Psychrobacter arcticus 273-4: one gene and its partner. Each later gene encodes a partner of the first gene's protein in a complex. Links are inferred from orthologs where the notes say so. Each region holds a gene or a part of one and is shown in the gene's direction. Other genes may lie near its edges.

The links.
Region 2: the proteins of uvrA (region 1) and mfd are in contact, whole or in part, in a crystal structure (PDB 4DFC), measured with the Escherichia coli proteins. The link is inferred for Psychrobacter arcticus 273-4 from one-to-one orthologs.

The regions. Positions count from the first base shown.
Region 1 is NC_007204.1:2,082,960-2,094,201, forward strand. The notes cover bases 2,363-5,812. They hold uvrA (excinuclease ABC subunit UvrA), read left to right. Parts: upstream 2,363-2,705; coding sequence 2,706-5,612; downstream 5,613-5,812. Other genes in these bases: PSYC_RS08740 (hypothetical protein), read right to left, coding at 5,773-5,812. Also shown: ssb (single-stranded DNA-binding protein), read right to left, coding at 1-466; PSYC_RS08730 (MFS transporter), read right to left, coding at 576-1,940; more of PSYC_RS08740, read right to left, coding at 5,813-6,705; PSYC_RS08755 (PD-(D/E)XK nuclease family protein), read left to right, coding at 8,081-9,370; PSYC_RS08760 (DUF503 domain-containing protein), read right to left, coding at 9,597-9,878; PSYC_RS08765 (threonine/serine ThrE exporter family protein), read left to right, coding at 10,042-10,845; PSYC_RS08770 (threonine/serine exporter family protein), read left to right, coding at 10,847-11,242. UniProt on the Escherichia coli protein: The UvrABC repair system catalyzes the recognition and processing of DNA lesions. UvrA is an ATPase and a DNA-binding protein. A damage recognition complex composed of 2 UvrA and 2 UvrB subunits scans DNA for abnormalities.
Region 2 is NC_007204.1:1,801,189-1,813,220, reverse strand. What follows is about bases 7,261-11,500. They hold mfd (transcription-repair coupling factor), read left to right. Parts: upstream 7,261-7,568; coding sequence 7,569-11,300; downstream 11,301-11,500. Other genes in these bases: rraA (ribonuclease E activity regulator RraA), read left to right, coding at 7,261-7,338. In the rest of the region: PSYC_RS07740 (integration host factor subunit beta), read left to right, coding at 313-621; PSYC_RS07735 (lipopolysaccharide assembly protein LapA domain-containing protein), read left to right, coding at 781-1,209; pyrF (orotidine-5'-phosphate decarboxylase), read left to right, coding at 1,285-1,983; PSYC_RS07725 (IS982 family transposase), read right to left, coding at 2,046-2,927; PSYC_RS07720 (metallophosphoesterase), read left to right, coding at 3,118-3,915; PSYC_RS07715 (histidine phosphatase family protein), read left to right, coding at 4,236-5,072; rpsT (30S ribosomal protein S20), read right to left, coding at 5,201-5,467; PSYC_RS07705 (NAD-dependent epimerase/dehydratase family protein), read left to right, coding at 5,996-6,697; more of rraA, read left to right, coding at 6,823-7,260; PSYC_RS07690 (HIT domain-containing protein), read left to right, coding at 11,539-11,970. UniProt on the Escherichia coli protein: Couples transcription and DNA repair by recognizing RNA polymerase (RNAP) stalled at DNA lesions. Mediates ATP-dependent release of RNAP and its truncated transcript from the DNA, and recruitment of nucleotide excision repair machinery to the damaged site.

The DNA.
Region 1 (11,242 bases):
GAGCTGGCTGATTGCCTCCTTGCTGACCATAGTCGTTCTGGCCACCTTGGTTACTAAATCCGCCACCCTGATTGCCATAGCCACCTTGTTGGTTATTGCTAGCAAAGCCACTGCCATCGCCACTACCACCTGTCGCACCATCTAGCATCTGCATTTGTTCAGCACGAATTTCAGTAATATAACGGTCTTGTCCATTGGGATCTTGATATTTACGGGTGCGCAAGCTGCCTTCAATATAGACTTTACTGCCTTTACGAAGATACTGCGCGGCGATTTCACCCAAGCGATTGAACAATGAAATACGATGCCATTCTGTTGCTTCTCTTTTTTCACCGCTTTGCTTGTCTGTCCACTGCTCTGATGTCGCAACCGAGATATTGGTCACGCTACCGCCGTTATTGAATTGACGTGCCTCAGGGTCTGCACCGAGGTTACCGATGATGATAACTTTATTAACACCGCGCATGATATCGTCCTTTTATTTATGAATAATTTTATTACAATCTTTAAATCGAATCTTTAATATAAAGCATTAATCTTAGCAGTAATATACTTTTACTTTAACCATTTTTCTGTTAAATATCTAGAGGGCTTTGCGCCAAATGCGACAGCTCCTGTCGCGAAGTATCTGTAAGCTGTGTCTTGTCCAATTTTAAATAAGCCACTTGTTCTTTTGCCATGACGACAAGCTCATCAACACCATCTACTGCCAGCATTTGCCGTGACCAGTCCTGAATATCGATATTCTTAGGTATCGTCACAGTCGTGCTCGATAAATATGGTGGATCGGCAATAGGAATAATCAGCAATAAAGAGGCCGCCATTATAATTGCCAAGATGCCCCATGCCAACAAATTAGGCTGACTTAATAATAGTCCGCCCATCGCACCACCAACAAAAGCACCAAAGAACTGACTGGATGAATTCAGCCCCATCGCAGTGGCTTTATTGGCGACTGGCGCGCGCTTAGATATCCATGAAGGAATGGTTGCTTCAAGTAAATTAAAGCCCATAAAGTAGAGCAACAAGCCTAATATAATACCGACGCCAACCTGACCACCGAGCGCCAATAACGCTAAGGCAACCGTCATCAGTGCAATCGCGCCCAAAAATACTTGGCGCATTTTACGTTTCTTTTCGGCGATAATAATAAAAGGTATCGCGACAGCAAAACCGATGAACAGTAAAGGCAAATAAACCAACCCTTGCTGACGTACCGACAATCCTAGTACTTCATTGAGCTGATGCGGCAAAATAACAAATATCGCCGTCATGGTTAAATGCAGGGCAAAAATACCAATATGCAATCGGTTTAAATCACCGATTTTTAAGACTGTCGCTAACTGTTGACCAATCGATTTATTGTCTAAGTTATGCTTAAGTACCCGTAGTGGTGTCGGCACGAACAGTAGTAATAACATCGCCAAAACAGCAAAGCCTGCGGTCAACCAAAACAGCCCAGAAATACCAAGTGAGCCGACTAATAAGGGACCAAAGGCAAACGCGAGCATGATGGAGGTCGCAATGGTCAAACCCATCGTCGCCATCGCTTTGGTGCGCATCTCTTCACGAGTCACATCCGCTAGTAGCGCCATCAAGACCGCAGAGACCGCACCACTACCTGCCAGCGCACGACCAATAATGACCTCGTAAATATCCGTCGCATTGGCGGCGATAATACCACCAAGCGCAAATAATATCAGACCTAAAAATATAATCGGTTTACGTGGAAACTTATCAGCGGCAAGGCTCATCGGGATCTGAAATATCGCCTGCCCTAGCCCATAAATACCGACTGCCAAACCGATCAGAAACGGCGTCGCATGTGCATAATTATCACCATACACAGAAAATACTGGCACAATCATAAACAAACCAATCATCCGCAAGGCAAAAATACCACCGACCCCGAGGATTGCCCGTTTTTCTACGCTATTCATACTTGCCTCACTGGTTCATCATTGCTGGTTTATCACTGCTGCAGCTCTGCTTGTATTATTACGACTGTATCAAGGCTTTAGCCTACAAATTAAGCTCACTAGTATAAGACATTCGCCGTTTGCTTGCCGAGACTTTTGCCTTCCTACTCCAGCATCATAGCGGACACTGACTTAAGCCATTAATTTTACGCGATAATTTTGTTACCAAGTGCATCTCATAGGTCATTACACCTTGAATAATGTGGCTATCATGACAATAAAGTAAGACGTTGAGAACATGGTTATCTGAGTTATCTGAACATGGTTATCTAAAAAAATTTTATGATAAATCTTTTTGTAAAACGACGTTGTTCGGCTAAATTTATAACAAACCACTCATATTAGTTAACCTTTATTTAGATTACCTTTATCCATTTCAACTATTAAAGGCATGATCTAAGATAGACAACCATTACTATGGCTTTGTGAAAAATGCACATTTTTTATAAAGCCATAGTAATTTGAATATAGTAAGCCCAGTATAAAAACGATACAGCGGGACTGGAATGAATTTTTTGCAGCCTCTGTCTGCGCAGGCACAGCACGCCAGAAAAATTTATACCAGTGCCGCGTCAAAACATGATGTATCTACTTTATTTGGAATCGACTATAGCATTTTTAAAATTATCCACGCTTTCGATGAATCATTTGACTCATATTGATTGACCCTTTTAAATTTTACATACCTTTTAAAATACCATTTAGCAAATAGGAAACCCTCAACCGATGGCACACGAGTATATTAAGGTTCGCGGCGCACGCACTCATAATCTAAAAAATATCGATTTAGACATTCCACGAGATAAATTCGTGGTCATTACTGGTTTATCAGGTTCTGGTAAATCGTCATTGGCATTCGATACCCTTTATGCTGAAGGCCAACGTCGTTATGTCGAGAGCTTATCGGCGTATGCGCGTCAGTTCCTCTCGCAGATGGAGAAGCCGGACGTCGATAGTATCGAGGGCTTATCACCAGCGATTGCTATCGAGCAAAAATCGACCAACCATAACCCACGCTCAACGGTCGGTACGATTACCGAGATTTATGACTACTTGCGCCTGCTCTATGCGCGTATCGGCACGCCTTATTGCCCAGAGCATGGCGAGCCAATGGTCGCACAGTCGGTGACTGAAATGGTCGATCAAGTCATGGCGTTGCCCGATGATACGAAGATTATGATTCTTGCGCCCGTGATTCGTGAACGTAAAGGCGAGCATACCGTCTTACTTGAGCAGTTGATTGGTCAAGGCTTTGTACGCGTGCGCGTCGATGGTGATGTCTACGATACCGACGAGCTACCGACACTCGATAAGAAGAAAAAACATACCATTGAAGTCGTGGTTGATCGCTTTAAAGTCCGTGATGACTTGGGTAATCGTGTCGCTGAAAGCTTGGAGACAGCACTGCGCTTGGGTCAAGGGCTGGTCACGCTACATTTTATGGATGGCAACCCAAAAGAAGGCGGTGATGAAAACCAAGTGATGTCAGCCAAGCACTCTTGTCCTGTTTGTGATCGCGCAGTGTCTGAGCTTGAGCCGCGCATGTTCAGTTTTAACAACCCGTACGGTGCTTGCCCAAGTTGTGATGGTCTCGGTAAACGTCAGTATTTTTCTGCTGAAAAGCTGATCACCCATCATGAAAAATCGCTCAATCAAGGTGCGATTAATGGTTGGGATAAGCGTCATGCCTATTACTTTGGTCTGCTCTCTACCGTCTGCAATCATTTTAAAATCGATATGGATGCACCGTGGCAAGAGCTGCCAAAAGCGCAGCAAGATATCATCATGCAGGGTTCTGGTAAAGAAAAGCTCACCTTTAACTTTACTGATGAGCGCGGTCGAAAAACCAATACAACCGTACCATTTGAAGGTGTACTGCCTTATTTAGAGCGCCGTTATGCCAAAACCCAAAGCAACCTAGTCCGTGACGAGTTAGCTAAATACTTGGCTGATACTACTTGTAACGTCTGCGATGGTGCACGTTTGAATGAGATCTCACGCAATGTCCGCGTTGACGATCAAACGATTGCTGAAATTGTCAAACTATCTATCGGTGATGCCGCTGAATATTATAAAACAATAAAAATTGGTGGTCATAAAGGCGAAGTTGCAGAAAAAATCTTTAAAGAGATTAATGAGCGTCTAAACTTCCTCGTCAGTGTCGGACTTGATTACCTGTCGCTTGCGCGCTCTGCTGAAACGCTATCAGGCGGTGAAGCGCAACGTATTCGTCTTGCCAGCCAAATTGGTGCAGGTCTGATGGGTGTGATGTATGTACTCGATGAGCCATCCATCGGTCTACATCAGCGCGATAATGATCGCTTGCTAAAAACCTTAACGCGCTTGCGTGATTTGGGTAATACCGTACTGGTCGTTGAGCACGATGAAGATGCCATTCGCCAAGCGGATCATGTCATCGATATCGGTGTCGGCGCCGGCATACATGGCGGTCACATTATTGCCCAAGGCACAGTCGATGACATCATGGCGAATAAAGAATCGCTGACTGGACAATATATGTCTGGTAAGAGGAAAATCGAGATTCCAGCCATTCGTCATAAAGCCAAAACTATCGATATGGAAGTCAAAGGTAAAGCTAAGCCCAAACAAGTTCCGATGACTATTGAGCTCAAAGGCGCATCAGGCAACAACTTACACGACGTTGACTTGACCTTGCCAATAGGCATAATGACTTGTATTACTGGGGTATCGGGTTCAGGTAAATCAACCTTGATTAACCGTACCTTAATGCCATTGGCAGCGACGCAGTTAAATAATGCCTCAACGCTCATCGCGGATAAGCATGACAGCATCAGCGGTCTTGAGCATTTGGACAAAATGGTCGATATCGATCAAAGCCCCATTGGTCGTACGCCGCGCTCAAATCCAGCGACGTATACTGGCGTGTTTACGCCTGTTCGTGAAATGTTTGCACAAACGCAAGAAGCGCGTGCTCGTGGTTATAAAGCTGGTCGCTTTAGCTTCAACGTCAAAGGCGGACGCTGCGAGATGTGTCAAGGTGATGGTCTTATCAAGGTCGAGATGCACTTTTTGCCCGACATGTATGTGCCGTGTGATACTTGTGAAGGCAAGCGCTATAATCGCGAGACTTTAGAGATTCACTATAAAGGTAAAAACATCGCCGACGTCCTAGATATGACCGTTGAAGATGCCACTGAGTTTTTCTCTGCCATTCCAGCGATTTACCGTCGTTTGCAAGCATTAATGGATGTCGGTTTAAGCTATATCCGCTTGGGTCAGTCTGCACCGACGTTATCAGGTGGTGAAGCGCAGCGGGTTAAATTAGCACGTGAGCTGGCGAAGCGTGATACCGGACAGACGCTGTATATCTTGGATGAGCCAACTACTGGTTTGCATTTCCATGATATCGATAAGCTACTCCATATCCTGCATGCGCTACGCGATAAAGGGAATACCATCGTGGTCATTGAGCACAATCTTGACGTAATTAAAACTGCGGATTGGGTGATTGATTTGGGTCCTGAAGGTGGTAAAGGTGGTGGACTGATTATCGCGGAAGGTACGCCTGAGGAAGTGGCAGAAGTCAAAGGCTCGTATACTGGTGAGTTCTTGAAGCCGATGCTTAAGCAAGCGATGAAAGAAGTGAGCTAATAAAAATTAGTGAATTGTTGATGAAAGGCTACTCTTTAGGGAGTGGCCTTTTTTTTGTTTGCGAGAAGGAATAAAGAAAATCACTGCTTTGCCCCGACGCAAGAAAAAATCTATGACTTTCTGAAGACAAATGGGATGTAGCCATTCCCGATTTTCGCTACTACCTGCCTTTAAATTGCCTACTCACTATGACATTAACACTTGTCATGCTTGAGTCTTCAAATATAGCTGAATCTTGAGTAAGCTTCATAGTTGTAGTGCAAAAAATAGCGTAACTATCCCCTATAGTTTCGGTTACTTTAAGTGTTTGTTCTAAGCTAAGAGAACTACTAGCACTCATTACACAAATTATATCTTTAATATCAGTCGGATGAATTCCAACTTTACTTAATCCTTCTAAATAATCACTCTTGAAATTATTCTTATTTTTGTCGCTTGCATACATATTAGGAAGTATATTTAGTAATCTGTTACTACTAAATACTTGTTTCCAATCATTAAAGTCATACCCTATCATAGAGTCATCCTGCCTATAAACGGTACAAACTGTCGTTATGACTGAATCTACAAAGGAATAATAAAAATTATAGCTCTCACTGTGCATGTCGTTTAAAAAATCATTTTTGGCTTGTGATGTCATAAAAGGTACAGAAAAAGTAGGAATAAGTGACAATGTATTAATCTTACTTTTTAAAATATTTTTTGGTTCAGTTTTGAAGCCACTTATTTCATCTATAGTTGAAGGTACGATTGCACAAGTTAATGCTTGAATAGAAGCTATTTCATCGTGAATGGCAAACAAAGCATCAAAGGAAGCTTCATTTTCAATTAAAAAAACTATAACTTTTTGACTTTCGAGGTGTGCATTCCTATCGACCTCGGTCAAACTCTGTAAAACGTCTAAGCTAATTGCTTTGAAATCCAAATCTTCGCAACCAAGCTCTAAATAGTTATCAGAGGCTTTGTCAAACTTATCTTTCCCTATATTTTGGGCTACTTTTTCTGTTTTTTGTCCTGTAGTGACGAACATAAAGCCTTTAGGGCCTTTATATTCAGATAAATCACTTAAACTATATTTAGAGGAACGACTCATAATAATGAACTCTATAAAGGCTTTAAAAACGTGTGACCCCTGCTGTCAAATCCGTACAGTTAAACTTGGGAGATTTTAATTACGCAGCATGACGATAAAAGTCAAACCACACCTGTCTTGGCGATTTATAGCCCAAGCCCTTTTGAATCCTAGTCTGATTGTAATACAGCTCGATATATCTAATGATATCGGTAATGGCTGTAAACCTTGTTTTATAGTCTTGATGATATACCAGCTCATTCTTTAATGTGCCCCAGAAGCTTTCTATGGGTGCGTTGTCATAACAATTACCTTTGCCACTCATTGAGCCTTTAAAATGATGCTGCTTGATAATATTATGGTACGCATGGCTACAATACTGGCTGCCTCTATCGGAATGCACAGTCAGCCCTTGGCTTGGCCCTTTATTCTTAATTGCCATATTAAGTGCACGGCAAACCAAATCAGCAGTCATGCGCTTATTGATGGCATATCCAACAAGCTCTTTGGTGTATAAGTCCTTAACCCCCGCTAAATACAACCAGCCCTCAAGCGTCCAAATATAGGTGATGTCACTGACCCACGCTTGGTTAGGGCGACTGGCATCAAACTTCTGATCCAGTACGTTTGGATAGACCAGCTTGTTGTGATTGGAGTCGGTGGTGACTTTAAAGCGTTTGTGGCGACGGCATTTGATGCCATGTTCTTCTTTGATGCTTCTAACCATATATTGGCTGATATCGTGCCCTTGCGCACTTAGGTGGGCATGCAGTCGATCTACGCCATAGCACTGCTTGGTCTCAGTATGAGCGACTTTAACCAGTAGTTCACACTGATTGCGATGTATCTGTTGGTCGCTGAGATCACGACTTAGCCAGTCGTAATAGCTTGATGGCTTAACACTTAGCACGCGGCACATAGTGGTGATGCTAAAGAAGTGCTGGTTATCTTTGATAAAGGCGTACCTCACTAACTGTGCCTTGCAAAGTACGCCGTCGCCTTTTTTAGGATCTCTCGTTCCTCCTCGGCAACTTTAAGCTGTCGTTTGAGGCGTTTGTTTTCTTCGATCACTGCTATGAGTTCAGGATCATATTGAGCTGTTCCCTCAAGTTTGCCTTGATTGGCTTTATTGTGCCAATTAGATAAGGTCTGCATGGCGATACCAAGCTGCTTTGCAGTCGCTGAAATATTCCCATCGTTGTCCGCTATCTTCTTGACGGCTTCTGCTTTGAATTCTGCACTATAGGTTCTGATTTTCTTGGTCATGGTAAACTCCTGTTGTTGTGCTTAGTTTACCAAGTTTACTTGTACGGTTTCTTCAGCATAGCTCAGTGTATATGTTAACTTGTTAAGATCAATTTGATAATATACACTAAAATTATTAGGAAAGATGACTATGCTTGGCGAAAATTTTAAACAAAATATTTCAAATTTACAGGATAAGGAACAAGCCTCTCTAAAGAATCATAATGATACAAAACTAGATTTTAATATATTTACGATCTTACGTAAGATAGGCGAAGAAGTTGGTTTGCACTCTCGTTTTCTTGCCGAACTACTCAATAAAGATGCTAGTCATAAAACAGCAGACTTTCAACAGTTATTCATTGAAACAGTATTAAATAACGCCATAGCAACACAAGAATGGAATCGAGAAAAATTAAGCTCTAAAGATGACTACAGTTGTGAAATTGAATATAGTTTTCGTAATTCAGATCATGGTAGAGCTGATATCATTCTCAAAAACAAAAAAAACGTTATTGTTGTCGAAAACAAGATTTATGCTTTTGATCAAAAAGGTCAACTGGCTAAATATTATAAAGCTTGCCAAGAATTGGGCTATGACGATAAAAATATTTACATAGTATATTTAAATCGTTTTGGGGATAATGTGTCGCCTTATGGTCAGGGAGATATTAGTAATGATGACTATGGCGTAATTAGCTACAAGGAAGATATTTTTAACTTTTTGACGCTATGTAAGGCAAAGGTAGTAGGTTATCCGCATATAGAGCAAACTATTGAGCAGTACATCAATACCGTTGCCAGGATTACAGGGCAAACAAGGGATGCAAAAATGAAACAAGAATATGTAGACTTTCTAGCAGATAGCAATAACTTTAAAACTATATACAAACTGAGCCAGAACTTTGAAACTATTCAAAAAAATATTCAAAAAGAGATGTGGAACGACCTATTAGCTTATTTTGAAGAAAAAAATCTAGCATTTTCCTTTTGTGATAATCAGCTTTTACCTTATAGCCAAGAAAAAGCAGTAGAACAGTACTATTCAGGAGGTGGTAAGAAAGGCAAAGCTAAGACGTATGGACTTTTCTATAAAATAGTTGAGAGAGATAACGTAGACGTTTATTGTTATATCGAGTTAAATAATCGTTTGTACTATAGCATAACACTAGCAGAGAAAGATGGATTACGTCTACTAGAATATCCCAGCGAAATGGAAGAATTTAATAATCAAGTTATAGCATTACGTAGAAACTGGGAAGGTAAAAATAAGAAGAAAAATCTAGGTGGGATTATTTATCCGCAACGCCCAGTTAATTTCAAGAAGCCTAAAGATAATTTTTTCGATATTGTGAATGAGAGTAGTCGCAAAGAGTGGGTTGCTGAAACTGCTGATGATATCATTCAGCTAATTGATGATGTAAAAAACATTAATCTCTGATAAGCATCATTGCATCTTACCAAACAGTATCATCAATTCATGAAAGTCGCCTAGAGACGCGGTTTAGCCCCGATTGTAGCGGTTATTCTGCTCAATTGGACAAGTTGCGAGGACCAGATTTTGGCTTGGCTACGCGGAGCAAGAGACAGGACAAACCGTAGCCCTCGCCTCGTATCAATGAGCAGATATGAGCGAAAAGCGGGATTGGCTCCCCAAAAAGCCCAAACTAAACAAACTCTCTTTCAACATTCATCACCCGCGCATCCACTGTACGCTCTATCTTGTCTTCGATTTGACTACACAACGACTCGACCTCACGTTTGGACAGCCCTACTACAACGAGCGTCCATTCGCTGGCATCATGCCGATCACGCTCACCGCTTTCACAGACCGCGACGCTTGGCGTATTGCCAAAGCGGGCATGCAAGCCGACCATGCGCTGGCGTTTCTCCTTTAATGAGCCACATCCGGGCAGAGAAAAAGTCAGCGTTAAGATGGCAATATGCATTTTATTCTCCTTACTACAGTGGTTTACGCTTTATAATAGTAGCAAATAAGCACGGCAAGTTATGCTATCGTTACCTTGCCGTATCGATACCCCATAACCACTCACAGTGTTTATAGTTATACCATCCATAAAAATCACAATAGCCAACATGCGTATATAATCAATGACTTCTATCAGCTACGTACAGCAACAGCACATTACTCGATTATGCGTGCGCTGCGGATTACTCCTTATGCAATATGGCGCTGAGTCTGCCGTGGTGGTGGACTTATCCAAACGCTTGGGGCTTGCCTTGGGCATGAACAGCGTAGAATGTTCGCTAAATTTTAACGCCATTACCTTGACCACTATCTGTGATGAGCGCTGTATCACCACCACCAGAGACACGATCAATCAGAGCATCAATGTCAATGTATTGGTACAAATTCAGCAAATCGTTAATAAAACTGAATCTACTATAGATAATGCTGAGCTGAAGTCTGAGCTAACTGACCGCACCACCCTTGCGTTTGATGAGTTAGATAATAAGTCGGTGTATCCAACATGGTTGGTAGGCGTGTTTGTTGGCGCATCTTGTGCCGCGTTTGCTTATCTAAATGGTGGCAGTTGGTCAATTACCGCCGTAACCTTTATCGCAGGTATGGTAGCGATGTTCACCCGTATTTACCTGTCCAAACACCATTTTAATCCCTTTATAGCGGTCATTGTGACGGCTTTTATCGCTTCTTTAATTGGGGCAACGACCTACTATTTTGATATTGGTAATAATGCTGATATCGCCGTTGCCTCAAGCGTGCTTTTACTAGTTCCAAGCTTTCCATTGATCAATTCTTTCTCAGATATTTTAAAAGGCTATGTCAATATTGGCGTTGGCCGTGCCGTTTTTACCTATATGCTAACCTTATCAGCGTGCGTTGGTATCGTGATGGCGCTGGTCTTACTTCGCATACAGCACTGGGGGTTTTGAGATGTGGTTCATTAAAACCGTGGTGCTGTCCTGTATCATTACCCTTGGTTGGACGCTGATGTTCAGCGTTCCCAAACGCTATATTTTGCCGTGTTTATTGATGACCGCGTTTGGATTTGGACTAAAAACGGCGCTTGTCTATCAGCATATCCATCTGGTGGTTGCCAGCTTTTTTGGGGCGATGCTTGCCAGCTTTTTGGGCGTGTATTTTTCTAAAAAATATACCCTACCGCCCAAAGCATTAATCTCACCAAGTGTCATCTGTATGATGCCTGGTATCGCCGCTTATAAGGCGATGGTCAGTATGGTACAGATTGGCTATTTTGGCTTTTCAGACGAATTATTTAGCCAAATGATGGTGTATTTGTTTGAGGCTTTATTTGTGACTTCAGGATTG
Region 2 (12,032 bases), 280 kb from region 1 along the record:
TTACCGCTAATGTTATGATCTTATAAAAGAAAGCGACTCCGGTCGCTTTTTTTTACGGCTAAATTTTGCTATTGACGATCATTGCTGAAGTTTTTTCTTTAATAGAGGAACTCTTGTTTCCAATTTACCTCAATATCCGCTATCATTTGCAACATCGAGTAACGAGATGTAAGCTTAGACCCAAGTCATTATAAACAAACAGATATTTAACCAACAATCGCGTGGTTATTAGCCTGTATTTTGTAATTTCTGTGGTTATTGTTTTAGTTATTTCCATCATCTTATCTATCAATTAACAAGGCAAGCGTGATAATGCAGCAAACAATTAATAAGTCTGAATTCATTAGTAATCTGAGTACGAATTGTGACACGATGACAGATACTGTTGTCGATGACGCAGTACGCGAAATATTAAATTTGATGACCCATACGCTCGCCAATGATGGTCGAGTAGAAGTACGTGGGTTTGGCAGTTTTTGTCTGCATCATCGCCGCGCTCGTATGGGTCGTAACCCTAAAACAGGTGAAAGTGTGCCAGTACCTGCCAAGGCTATTCCGCATTTTAAGCCAGGCAAAGCATTACGTGAAGCCGTCAATGAAAAAGTAGCAGGCGGACAGTAAGCCAATTGAGGTAATATAAGATATTAAATCGTTCTACTACTAAAGTATGAGCCAATTTTTCTTATTTATACCCAATCTTTGAGAACGTAGTATTATTAATCAGCATGGCTTAGTTTTTATCAATTTGTCTGTTCTATTAAAAACCTAAGGAGACGTCTGATGCGTATTTTATTATTAGTATTGCTATTTTTGAGCTTCGCTTATTCACTTGCTTTGGTATTAGCAAACAATACTGAAGTTGGCGTGAATCTGCTGTTTTCACAAGCGCCTACGATGAATTTGGGTTTGCTATTGATACTGTGCCTGATACTCGGTATCGTCATAGGTATATTATTAGCATTGCTGATTTTCCGTGTTTTGCAAAACAAGTGGGAAATATCGCGTCTACAAAAGGCGAATGCCAATTTACAAGAGCAGATAACCCAAGCTAATGTGGTGATTGATCGTCAAGCGAATGCACCCACTGTAGAAGAAGCTGTTTATGGGGCGACAGCGGTCAACGTACAGGATACGACAATGAACAATGCTAATCCCAATGTCAATGTGCATGAAGGGGCAAGTTTGACCAAACAAAAACGCGATTACTGATAACTCATAGGATGCGTTTTTACTGCTCATTCTTAATACTATAATTTGATAAACCAGATATAAAGAGGCACAACAATGAACAACGCAATCAATTCTCCTGTCATCGTTGCATTAGACAATATGACAAAGAATGCCTCTCTTGCGTTAGCTGACCAATTAGATCCGGCGTTATGCCGATTAAAAGTAGGTAAAGAGCTGTATACCCGGTGTGGTCCTGAGATAGTCAAAGCACTACATCAACGCCAATTTGAAGTTTTTTTAGACTTAAAATTTCATGATATCCCGAATACCACCGCACAAGCAGTATTGGCTGCCGCTGAGCTTGGTATATGGATGGTCAACGTCCATGCCAGTGCAGGGCTAGAAGCGATGGCATTGGCAAAGCAGCGCTTACTAGATAGTGATTTTGACACGCTACTGATTGCAGTGACTGTCTTAACGTCTATGGACAATGAAGCACTCATGCAAACTGGTATCACCGACGGCTTAGATGCACAAGTTAGCCGCTTAGCACAATTGACCAAGCAAGCAGGTCTTGATGGCGTGGTATGCTCAGCGCAAGAAGCAAAGACACTAAAGGCATTATGTGGTCAAGACTTTAAGCTAATAACCCCTGGTATTCGCTTGCTAGACGACAACGCTGATGATCAAAAGCGTATTTGCACGCCGAAACAGGCATTAAACGATGGCTCTGATTATCTGGTCATTGGGCGCTCAATTACCCAAGCAGCAGATCCTGCGGCTAAGTTGCAGTTAATACTTCAAAGCCTTTAACGTTTAATGTAAACGCTAAAATGCAAGATTTAAGCTAAACACTCAGTTTAAAAACCCCACTCTCAACTTGAAATAAGCAATTCAAACTGAAGTGGCGGGTTACCAAGTTTTTTGTTGAGTACAAAGCATAGATTATGTGACAGAATTTTACGAATCAATCGATGAGACAAATGCCATAAATCTCTTGCTCGTACCCTTTGTATATTAAATCGTTCTGATAGCTGACCAATGACTGTTTCAACGATACGGCGGGCTTTCATTAGCCGTTTTACCACAGGTTTGGGTCTATCCTCTTTCATGTTAGCTCTGAGTGGCGTTTGTAAATCCACTCCTTGAGCGTCGTAGTACTGAGTGAGACTAGGGCTGATATACCCTTTATCAGCGCCGAGCAAACCATAGATATTGTCAGTAATATCAGGCGCAACCGCTCTTTCATCAACATTGGCAGGAGCAAAGGTAAAGCCTTTAATCATGCCCGATAAGTTAACAAGCAAATGTCCTTCAAAGCCATAGTACCTCTCTTGCTTAGCCGCACAGTAGCTAAAAGCCGCTAAGTCTTGATAGTTTTTATGCCGATAAGCGCGTCCATAATGACAGACGGGTATCGGAAAACCATCCATAAAATGGATGTTGTCACGGCCCTCAAGTTGACTGACGTTATCTTGTATCCGCTGTTTGACTTGCCACAGATTCGCGCAATGCTTTGCGAAGTTAGGATATGAGCCTATGGCTGGAAACCAGGCTTGCCAGTGCTGGGTAAAATATTGCCAAATCTGTTTGTCTTGATCAAGGTTTAAAAATTCACCGACCAGTTCCATGCAAATGATCTCAGGATCACTCAGCTTTGGCGCGTAACCTGCACCTCGCAAGGGTTCAGTAACGACTATTTTGTAATATTGCTCTACCATTAAATAGATATTGATGATAAATTCGTCTATGGGCATCTCATGACTCCGTTGTATTCTTGGTCGAAAACAATAGATTAGTGAGATGCTCTTCTTTTTTCAATCACTTTCGAAGTTGAGAGTGGGGTTTTAAAAGTAAAAAGACAGCCTAAGCCGCTGTCTTTTTACTTTTTGTTGATAGGTGAAAAGCTGCTAAACTATTGATGTTTATTTAATGACATTGGCCACTATGAAATTACAGATTTTGAGTGACTTACATATTGACAGTTATGTTCGTCAATCCCATCCGATAGGGCATATCCCTAAAACCGACGCAGACATCGTGCTAGTAGCGGGAGATACTGCCAATAGTGATATTGGTATGCCATGGCTACAAGAGCAAGCAGCGCGCTTACAAGTCCCTCTAATCACTATCGCCGGTAATCATGAGTACTTCAATGAAGACGTGCTGCATTTTGATAAAAAGCTGGCGACTTGGGATAATTATGATAGTGAATCAAAGCAGGGCGTACAATTTTTGCAGTGCCAGTATATTGATATTGGAGAGGTGCGAATCTTAGGCTGTACGCTTTGGACGGATTATCAATATCAAGCCAACGAAGATACTATGGTAGCGGCGCTACGCTTTATGCGTGACTATAAACAGATCTATGCGGGCAGCGAGCTGTTTTCACCTGAGGTATCAATGCAGATCCATGCCAAACAGCGCCAATGGCTCAAGCAAGCATTAATCACAGCCAAAGCATTGGGTAAAAAAACCGTGGTCATGAGTCATCATAGTATTAGCCCATTATCAGTGTCTGAAAAATATGCCAATTTGCCAAGCAATGCCGCGTTTGTAAGTGATTTGTCCCAATGGATGTATGAGGACTGGGCACCAGCGCTATGGGTGCATGGGCATACGCACGAGGCATTTGATTACCACATTCATAAGACACGCGTTATCGTCAATCCGCGCGCTTATCCAAATGAGGTCAGTAGTACGGCGTTAGCATTCGCATGGGATAGAGTGATTGATATCGGCTAGTTACGCGTAATGAAGGTGAGTCTCTATTTTGCAAGGTCTGAGTCTCTATTTTGCAAGGTCAAAGTGTCATAGCATTTTAGTAATATTGAAATGAATGAGTCTGCTATATATAGTTGAAATACTTTAAAGTACGCTACCGTATTGCTGGTGTAAATTTTTTGCAGCCTCTGTCTGCGTAGGCACAGCAAGCAAGAAAAATTTGCACCAGTAGTACGTGTTGTATCGATATTACTTTTCACCGATTATATATGTTTTAGATTATGTTGCAATTGGACTTATATTTGGTTCATTCCTGTCAGAAAATCTGATAGGCTTGTGTGATGAGTAAACTTCCTAATAACACCACATCGAGCCTATCCGCTGAGAAGCTTGCGAGTCATACTCCAAGTGCACCAGCACCCTCACACCTCCCTGATAGCATGATTTCTTCGGTCAGCTTGTTGCCTGAAGATAAGCGGTTGATTTTATTTACCAGACATTCCTTGCGCGAGCGCTCTGATGGTAATGGCTTTGCCAGTTATCAGCTGCCATTGACACCCAAAGGTCGCGTATTGGCAAAATCTTGGGGTCGTTGGTTGGCAGGACATCTGCCGTATTCGCTCGATGTCGATAGTATTTCAAGCCCGATCGGTCGCTGTATTGATACGGCGCAGCTGATGCAAGAAGGGGCAGGACTACGCCGTGATATTACACACCAGTCATTACTGGTTGAGCCTGGCAGCTTAGTCACCGATCCTGATATTGCCAACCCTATCTTTAAAGAGATTGGTGTTCTCAATTTTATCAATCGATTCCTGCAAGGCAATCTTGAAGGCACTAAAAACGCTTATCAAGGTGGTCTCGATATTTTATCGCTCTTTTATCAAAATCAACCCCAGCACGGGCATCTGATGCTCGCTGTCAGTCATGATACTTTGTTATCTGCATTCTTAGCGGTGATGTTTGATATGATTGAGATTGATTGGAATGATTGGCCAAAGATGATGGAAGGGGTATTTTTGTGGTTTGATGAGAAGCCATTCGAGCAGGCAAGTGCGTATTTTGTATGGCGCGGTGAAGTCTATGTACGTCCGATTCAGACTTTGCTTGAAGGCTACCGTGCTGCTGGCTTTCATCCTAAAAAACTGCTATTGCCACCAGAAGTAAAATGGACATAAGAGCTACTTATTAAGTGGTTAATTATTTTTGAGTAGGCATAAAAAAACCTTGCCCCAGTATTAGAACCAGTGACAAGGTTTTAGTTATGATGCTATCAAAGCATCATGCGGTCTAAACGCAACCAATCTTAAGCTTGTAAGCCTTTGATTGTTTTGTTTAGGCGGCTCTTACGACGAGCAGCTTTATTCTTATGAAGAATACCTTTGTCAGCCATGCGATCAAGAACCGGTACCGCTTTTTTGTAAGCTTCGGTAGCCGCGTCATAATCTTTAGCAGCGATAGCCGCGTCAACACGTTTCAAATAAGTACGAACCATAGAGCGTTGTGACGCAGAGTTCTGACGACGTTTGGTATTTTGACGGGCGCGTTTACGAGCTTGTGCAGTATTAGCCACGCGAATCTCCTTGATAAAGACAGATAAAAATATGAATGTGGATTACAATAAAGGGTTTAACCATCATCAGTAACGAGCAGCCGTCTCGCCAAACATGATGTCGATGTCTGATATTAGAGTATCTAATAGTAAGAAATCATCGCAAGCGCCAGAACTGTTTGGAATAATTAAACAGCGTTGACGTGTAAAGCCGGTTATCTTAGCAAATTATCACACTTAGAACAATAAGTTTGATGATTAATGCTCAAAGAAGTTACGCCATTACATGGATGAGCGGAATTTTATGCCTTTAATAGGAATTTATACAGGTATTTCTCATAATATTGAGGAAATCTCTTAGTCTGAACAAGGGTGGAAGCTGAATAAAACCGCTTGCTGATAAAATCTCTTACAATAAATTATGCATAATAGCCTCGGTGATTCATTAATTTAGGTATGATACTAAAGTGGTAAACGTCACCGATGGGCTTTGAAAAATCACATTTTTGACTATCATAAATTTTACAACACTCTATAAATGGATAGGATATGCAGCGAAAAGCAATAGTAATAGGTGCAACAGGATTGGTCGGACAACATCTTGTGAAGCAGCTTAGTGAGCTTTATGACACATTAATTGTGATTGCACGTCGTCCTCCTCGCTATATTAATGCCAGCATGCGTTTCTATCAGGTGAATGATTTTGACAACTTAGCCGAAATCTTTGCAAGCGTTGGCGCTGATCGAAAAACGGATGCCTTTAGTTGCCTTGGTACTACCAAAAAACAAGCGGGTAGTGATGAAGCTTTTCGTAAGATTGACCATGATTATAATGTCGGTTTTGCCAAATTGTGCCAAGATAAAGGTGTTGAAAACTTCTTTTTATTATCCTCAATGAATGCGGATATCAACAGTCGCTTTTTATACAATCGGGTAAAGGCTGAAACTGAAGAGTCGATAATGGCATTAGAATTTGCGCAATTGGTTATTTTCCGTCCATCGTTACTACTTGGCAAGCATAAAGGTCGCCCGCTTGAAAGTCTGGGACAAAAAGCCTTTCAGCTTATTTCGCCACTGGTGTCCGAGTCGCTATCCTTACATCCTATTTCTGCTAAGCGTGTCGCTAGTGCGATGGCGATGAGCGCCCATGATATCTATCATCGTAGTAAATATCGCAGCGAACCTATGATCAAAACCACTGATATTATCGAAAATAAACAGATGCTTGCGATGACTCGAGTAAAATATTAAGCTACAGATTAGCTGAGGTTTGATGATAAGCATCAGAAGATTAAATAGCCTAAGTATTTAATAATAAGCTAAAAAACATTTAACCATAACAGATAAGGAGTCTTACCATGCCAGAATCAGCAACGATGACTAAAGAAAATTTTGTAACCTGCGATTTATTGGATGCCAATCCTGAATCACAGGTATGTTTGCCAAATATTGAAGGTAAGTCTTTTTATAGTTTTGGCGGCAAAGACAAGTTTTGCGGTGAAGTTGTGACGGTCAAATGCTTTGAGGATAATAGCCGAGTCAAATCACTGCTAAACAGTGACGGCAAAGATAAAGACGGTAATGGCAAAGTGTTGGTCGTTGATGGTGGTGGCTCTATGCGCTGTGCGCTGTTAGGTGACATGATTGCCCAGTCGGCGATCGATAATCATTGGGCAGGGGTCATTATTTATGGCTGTGTTCGTGACGTTGATGATATGGCGCAGATGGAGCTTGGAGTAATGGCACTTGGCTGTATCCCGCGCAAGTCAAATCGTCGCGATGAAGGTCAAACTGATCTCGAAATCAGCTTTGGTGATTTGACACTGAATTCTGGTATGTTTGTTTATGCAGACAATAATGGGATTATCGCAAGCGACAAGCCATTAATTTAGAGTCACGCGCTGTTTTTGACAAATCCGCTATGAAGACCTTAGTTCACAAGCTGAGGTCTTTGCGTTTAGCAGCCTTATTTTTTAGCATTAAACCTTTATTTCATAGAGTATTTGGCTCTTTGTTTTTTTTATAAAAATGCTAAGTGACAAACCTTTACGGCATAAATTTTGGTAATTGCACAAATATTCGTATAATAGCTTTCTGACTCATAACTTTGATCCTATCCTCTATGCCTATCACTGCTTTGACTGACGCCTTTGCCCCGATTAACCAGCAGTTATTCCCTATCCAAAACGCTCAGCGGCGCTGGCTTGTGCCTGTGCACGGTGCGGTCAGTAGCTTGTGGCTGGCAAGTTTGGTGCAAGCTCCTATATGGAATGTGGCCGACCGTCTAAAAGTCGTGGTGACGCGTGACCAAAATCAGCTCAATCAAATAGAGACAGAGCTGGCGTTTTGCGGTGTCGATGCTCATGTGTTTCCTGATTGGGAGACACTAACTTATGATGAGCTGTCACCGCATCAAGATATTGTCAGCGAACGTATCAATCTATTGACCGATATGCCAACCTCAGGCGTGCTGCTGATATCTGTACAGGCATTGATGCATCGTGTGGCACCGCCAAGCTGGTTGATTGGGCAGCATTTTGATTTAAGTGTGGGAGACCGATTTGATATCAATACCCAGCGTGCTCTACTCGCAAAAGCAGGTTATCGAGCGGTAGACAATGTCTTTGAGCCGGGCGAATTTGCTGTACGTGGTAGTATCATTGATATTTTTGCCATGGGTCAGCCGTTTCCACTGCGTCTGGACTTATTTGATGATGAAATTGAAACGATTCGCTTTTTTAATCCGCAGACTCAGCGTACGCTGACCATTGATGATCTTAAAGCAATGATGAGTGGTAACGATAGCAGTATGGGCAAAGAGTCGTTGTCGCTACTGCATAAATTGCCAGATATCTCAAAGCCTATTAAACAGTTTCAAATCCTACCCGCAAAAGAGTTTCCACTTGATGAAGGGCGTGAAACCTTTCGCACCAATTTTGCTGCTATGTTCCCCAATAGCAATAGCCGTAAGTTTGAGTTGCATAAAGATGTGATGGCAGGCATTGCGAGTAGTGGACTTGAATATTATCAGCCACTGTTTTTTGATTTAAAAGATTGGATGGTAGAAAGCAGTTTATTTTCTTATCTGCCAAGCGATACGCTATTCATCACTGATGAGCTGATTAACGAAAAACAGGCCGATTATTGGTCACAAATCCAGCGCCGCTATGAAGAGCGTCGTCACGATATTGACAAGCCTATTGTCGCCCCTGAGTTGCTGTATTTATTATCAAATACCCTTAATGAGCACCTCAATCATTACCCACGGGTGATACTCAGTGCACGTGATAAGCTTACTAGGATGGATAATGTTGCTGCGATTGACAGTGGAGAGCCAACGTTAGCGGTTAAGCCACAGCTGGATATACAGCCGCAGGAATTATCTGATAAACAGCAAGGGTTAGTGACGTTAAGTGCGCAAGAGCCGCCGCAGTTGGCAGTGAACCATCAAAAAGCAGAGCCACTTACTGAGCTATTAGCGTTTTTAGAACTACAAGCGCAAACGGCGACGCCTGTATTGATTGTCGCTGAGACAGCAGGTCGTCGCGAGATTCTTATTGAGCTGTTTAAAGGTAAGATTGATATCAAGGCTTATGATAGCTTTGAGGCGTTTTTAGCCGCCGATAAAACCACTGGGCTTAATGGTAAAAATTTGCCGCAGGTTGGTCTTACCGTTGCGCCCATTGAACGCGGCGTCTATGTGCCTGAGCGCTTGGTACTGATTAGCGAGACCCAATTATTTGGTCGTCAAGTACTGCAAACACGCCGTCGGCGCCAAAGCGGCGTTTCAGAAGAGTTCTTGGTTAAAAGCGTGACTGAAATAACAGACGGCAGTCCTGTTGTTCATATCGAGCATGGCATTGGTCGTTATAATGGTTTGATAACATTAGATGTTGGTGACGGTGAGCAAGAGTTTATTCACTTAAAGTATGCCAATGACGCCAGTATTTATGTGCCGGTCGCTAATCTGCAAATGATTAATCGCTATAGTGGTGGCGACCCAGCGCTTGCACCATTGCACAAAATTGGTAGCGGAAAATGGGACAAAGCCAAGCAAAAAGCGCTGGAGCAAATCCATGATGTTGCGGCTGAGCTGCTTAATATGCAAGCACGGCGTGAGGCAAAGGTCGGTATCCACTTTAAAATAGACCCATCACAGTATGAGCTGTTTGCGAGCCAATTTGCCTTTGAAGAAACACCTGACCAAGCCAATGCCATTCATGCAGTGATGGAAGATATGAGGCAAAATCAGCCCATGGATCGTCTCATCTGCGGTGATGTAGGTTTTGGTAAAACAGAAGTGGCCATGCGAGCCGCCTTTATTGCGGTCAGTGCCGGTTACCAAGTCGCGGTGCTAGTGCCGACCACCTTGCTAGCAGGTCAGCATGAAGACAATTTCCGCAATCGTTTTGCTGATTGGCCGGTACGTATTGAAACGCTTTCGCGCTTTGGGGGTAAAAAACATCAAGACACTGTGCTAACAGACCTCGCAGCGGGCAAGGTTGATATCGTAATCGGTACGCATAAATTATTGCAGCCTGATGTGAAGTTCTCTAATCTAGGTTTAATGATTGTCGATGAAGAACATCGCTTTGGGGTGCGTCATAAAGAGCGCATTAAGGCGATTCAGACCGATGTTGATAGTATGTCGATGACAGCGACTCCGATTCCTAGGACGCTCAATATGGCGCTCTCTGGTATGCGTGATATGTCAATTATTGCCACGCCACCTGCTCGTCGCCTTGCGATTAAAACCTTTGTTATGCAAAAAACAGAAGCCCTGATGAAAGAGGCGATCTTGCGTGAGCTGTTGCGTGGTGGTCAGGTTTATTTATTGCATAATGATGTCGCCAGTATTGAGCGTATGGCTGAGACCATTCGTGAGCTAGTGCCAGAAGCGCGAGTAGGGGTTGCTCATGGTCAAATGCAAGAGCGCCAACTCGAACAAGTCATGCAGCAGTATTATCATAAAAAATTCAATGTGCTAATTTGTTCAACTATTATCGAAACCGGTATTGATGTACCCAATGCCAATACCATTATCATTGAACGCGCGGATAAGTTTGGTTTGGCACAGCTACATCAGCTGCGCGGTCGCGTGGGTCGTAGTCATCATCAGGCTTATTGCTATCTACTGGTACCCTCTATCAAAGGGCTCAAAGGCGATGCCAAGCGACGATTGCATGCTATTGAGCGTGCTAACACACTGGGTGCAGGCTTTATGCTGGCAAGTGAAGATTTAGAGATTCGTGGAGCTGGTGAGATACTTGGTAAGCAACAAAGTGGTAATATGCAGGCGATAGGCTTTAGCTTATATATGGATATGCTGGAGCGGGCGACAAAAGCCATTAAAGCTGGTAAAGAGCCTGATTTAAGTACACCATTATCGCTGACCAGTGAGATTAATCTACATAGCTCAGCATTGATACCGGAAGAATATTTGCACGATGTGCATCAGCGTTTGTTGTTTTACAAGCGTATTGGCAATGCCGATGATAAAGAGGCACTGACCGATATTCGAACTGAAATGATTGATCGTTTTGGTACCTTACCAGACCAGACCAAGCAGTTATTTGCTGTTCATGGACTGCGCATACAAGCTGAGCCATTGAAAATTAATAAAATTGATGCCAATAGTAATAGTATGACGCTTGAGTTTGCACCCGATACGCCGGTCGATGCCTTGGCTATTATCAAGCTGATCCAATCAAATGGGCAGTGCTATCGTATGAATGGTGCGTCTGGCATTCGTTATCAAGATGCTGATAAACTGGCAACGCCGCAACAACGCGTCACAGTGATTCAAGAGTTATTAAGTTATTTTAGCAAGCATATGGTGGCAGAGTCGGTTTAGGGTATTTAATCATGATTGTATACTATGGAAAATAGCTGCTTATCCTTTACCTTATGGGCTAATAGGTTTAAAAAGTAAGGCATTTAGACAATAAATCATGACGCTATTTTATCGATTGGATAACTGATAAAATAGTGACACTATATTTTTACCTTAAATGTTTGATTTAAACTTTTAGCCCAATTTTTATTCCTTTCTTATTCTTTTATTTGAGTTTCATAACAAGAGAACCGTCATTATGTTCCAACTTCATCATAAACTTGCTGCCGATAGTTTTTTAGTGGGCGATTTTCCACTGTCGACCTGTCGTTTAATCAATGATTGCCAATTTCCATGGTTGATACTAGTGCCACGTGTATCAGGTATCAAAGAGTTGTATGAACTGTCTGAGGCAGACCAAACGCAGTTTTTGCGTGAGTCGAGCTGGTTATCAAGCCAACTTGCTAAGACCTTTCAAGCCGACAAAATGAATGTGGCAGCGCTCGGCAATCAAGTACCGCAACTGCATTTTCATCATATTGTCCGTTATCAGAATGATATGCAGTGGCCCAATCCAGTATGGGGCATCCCTGCGGTGCCTTATAGCAAAGAAGTGTTGGCACAAATGCAGCAGACTTTGATGATGGCATTGCGCGGTCATCATCAAATGCCATTCGATTGGCAGATGTAACCAAATATAGTTGAAATACTTTAAAGTCGCTACCGTATTGCTGGTGTAAATTTTTTGCAGCC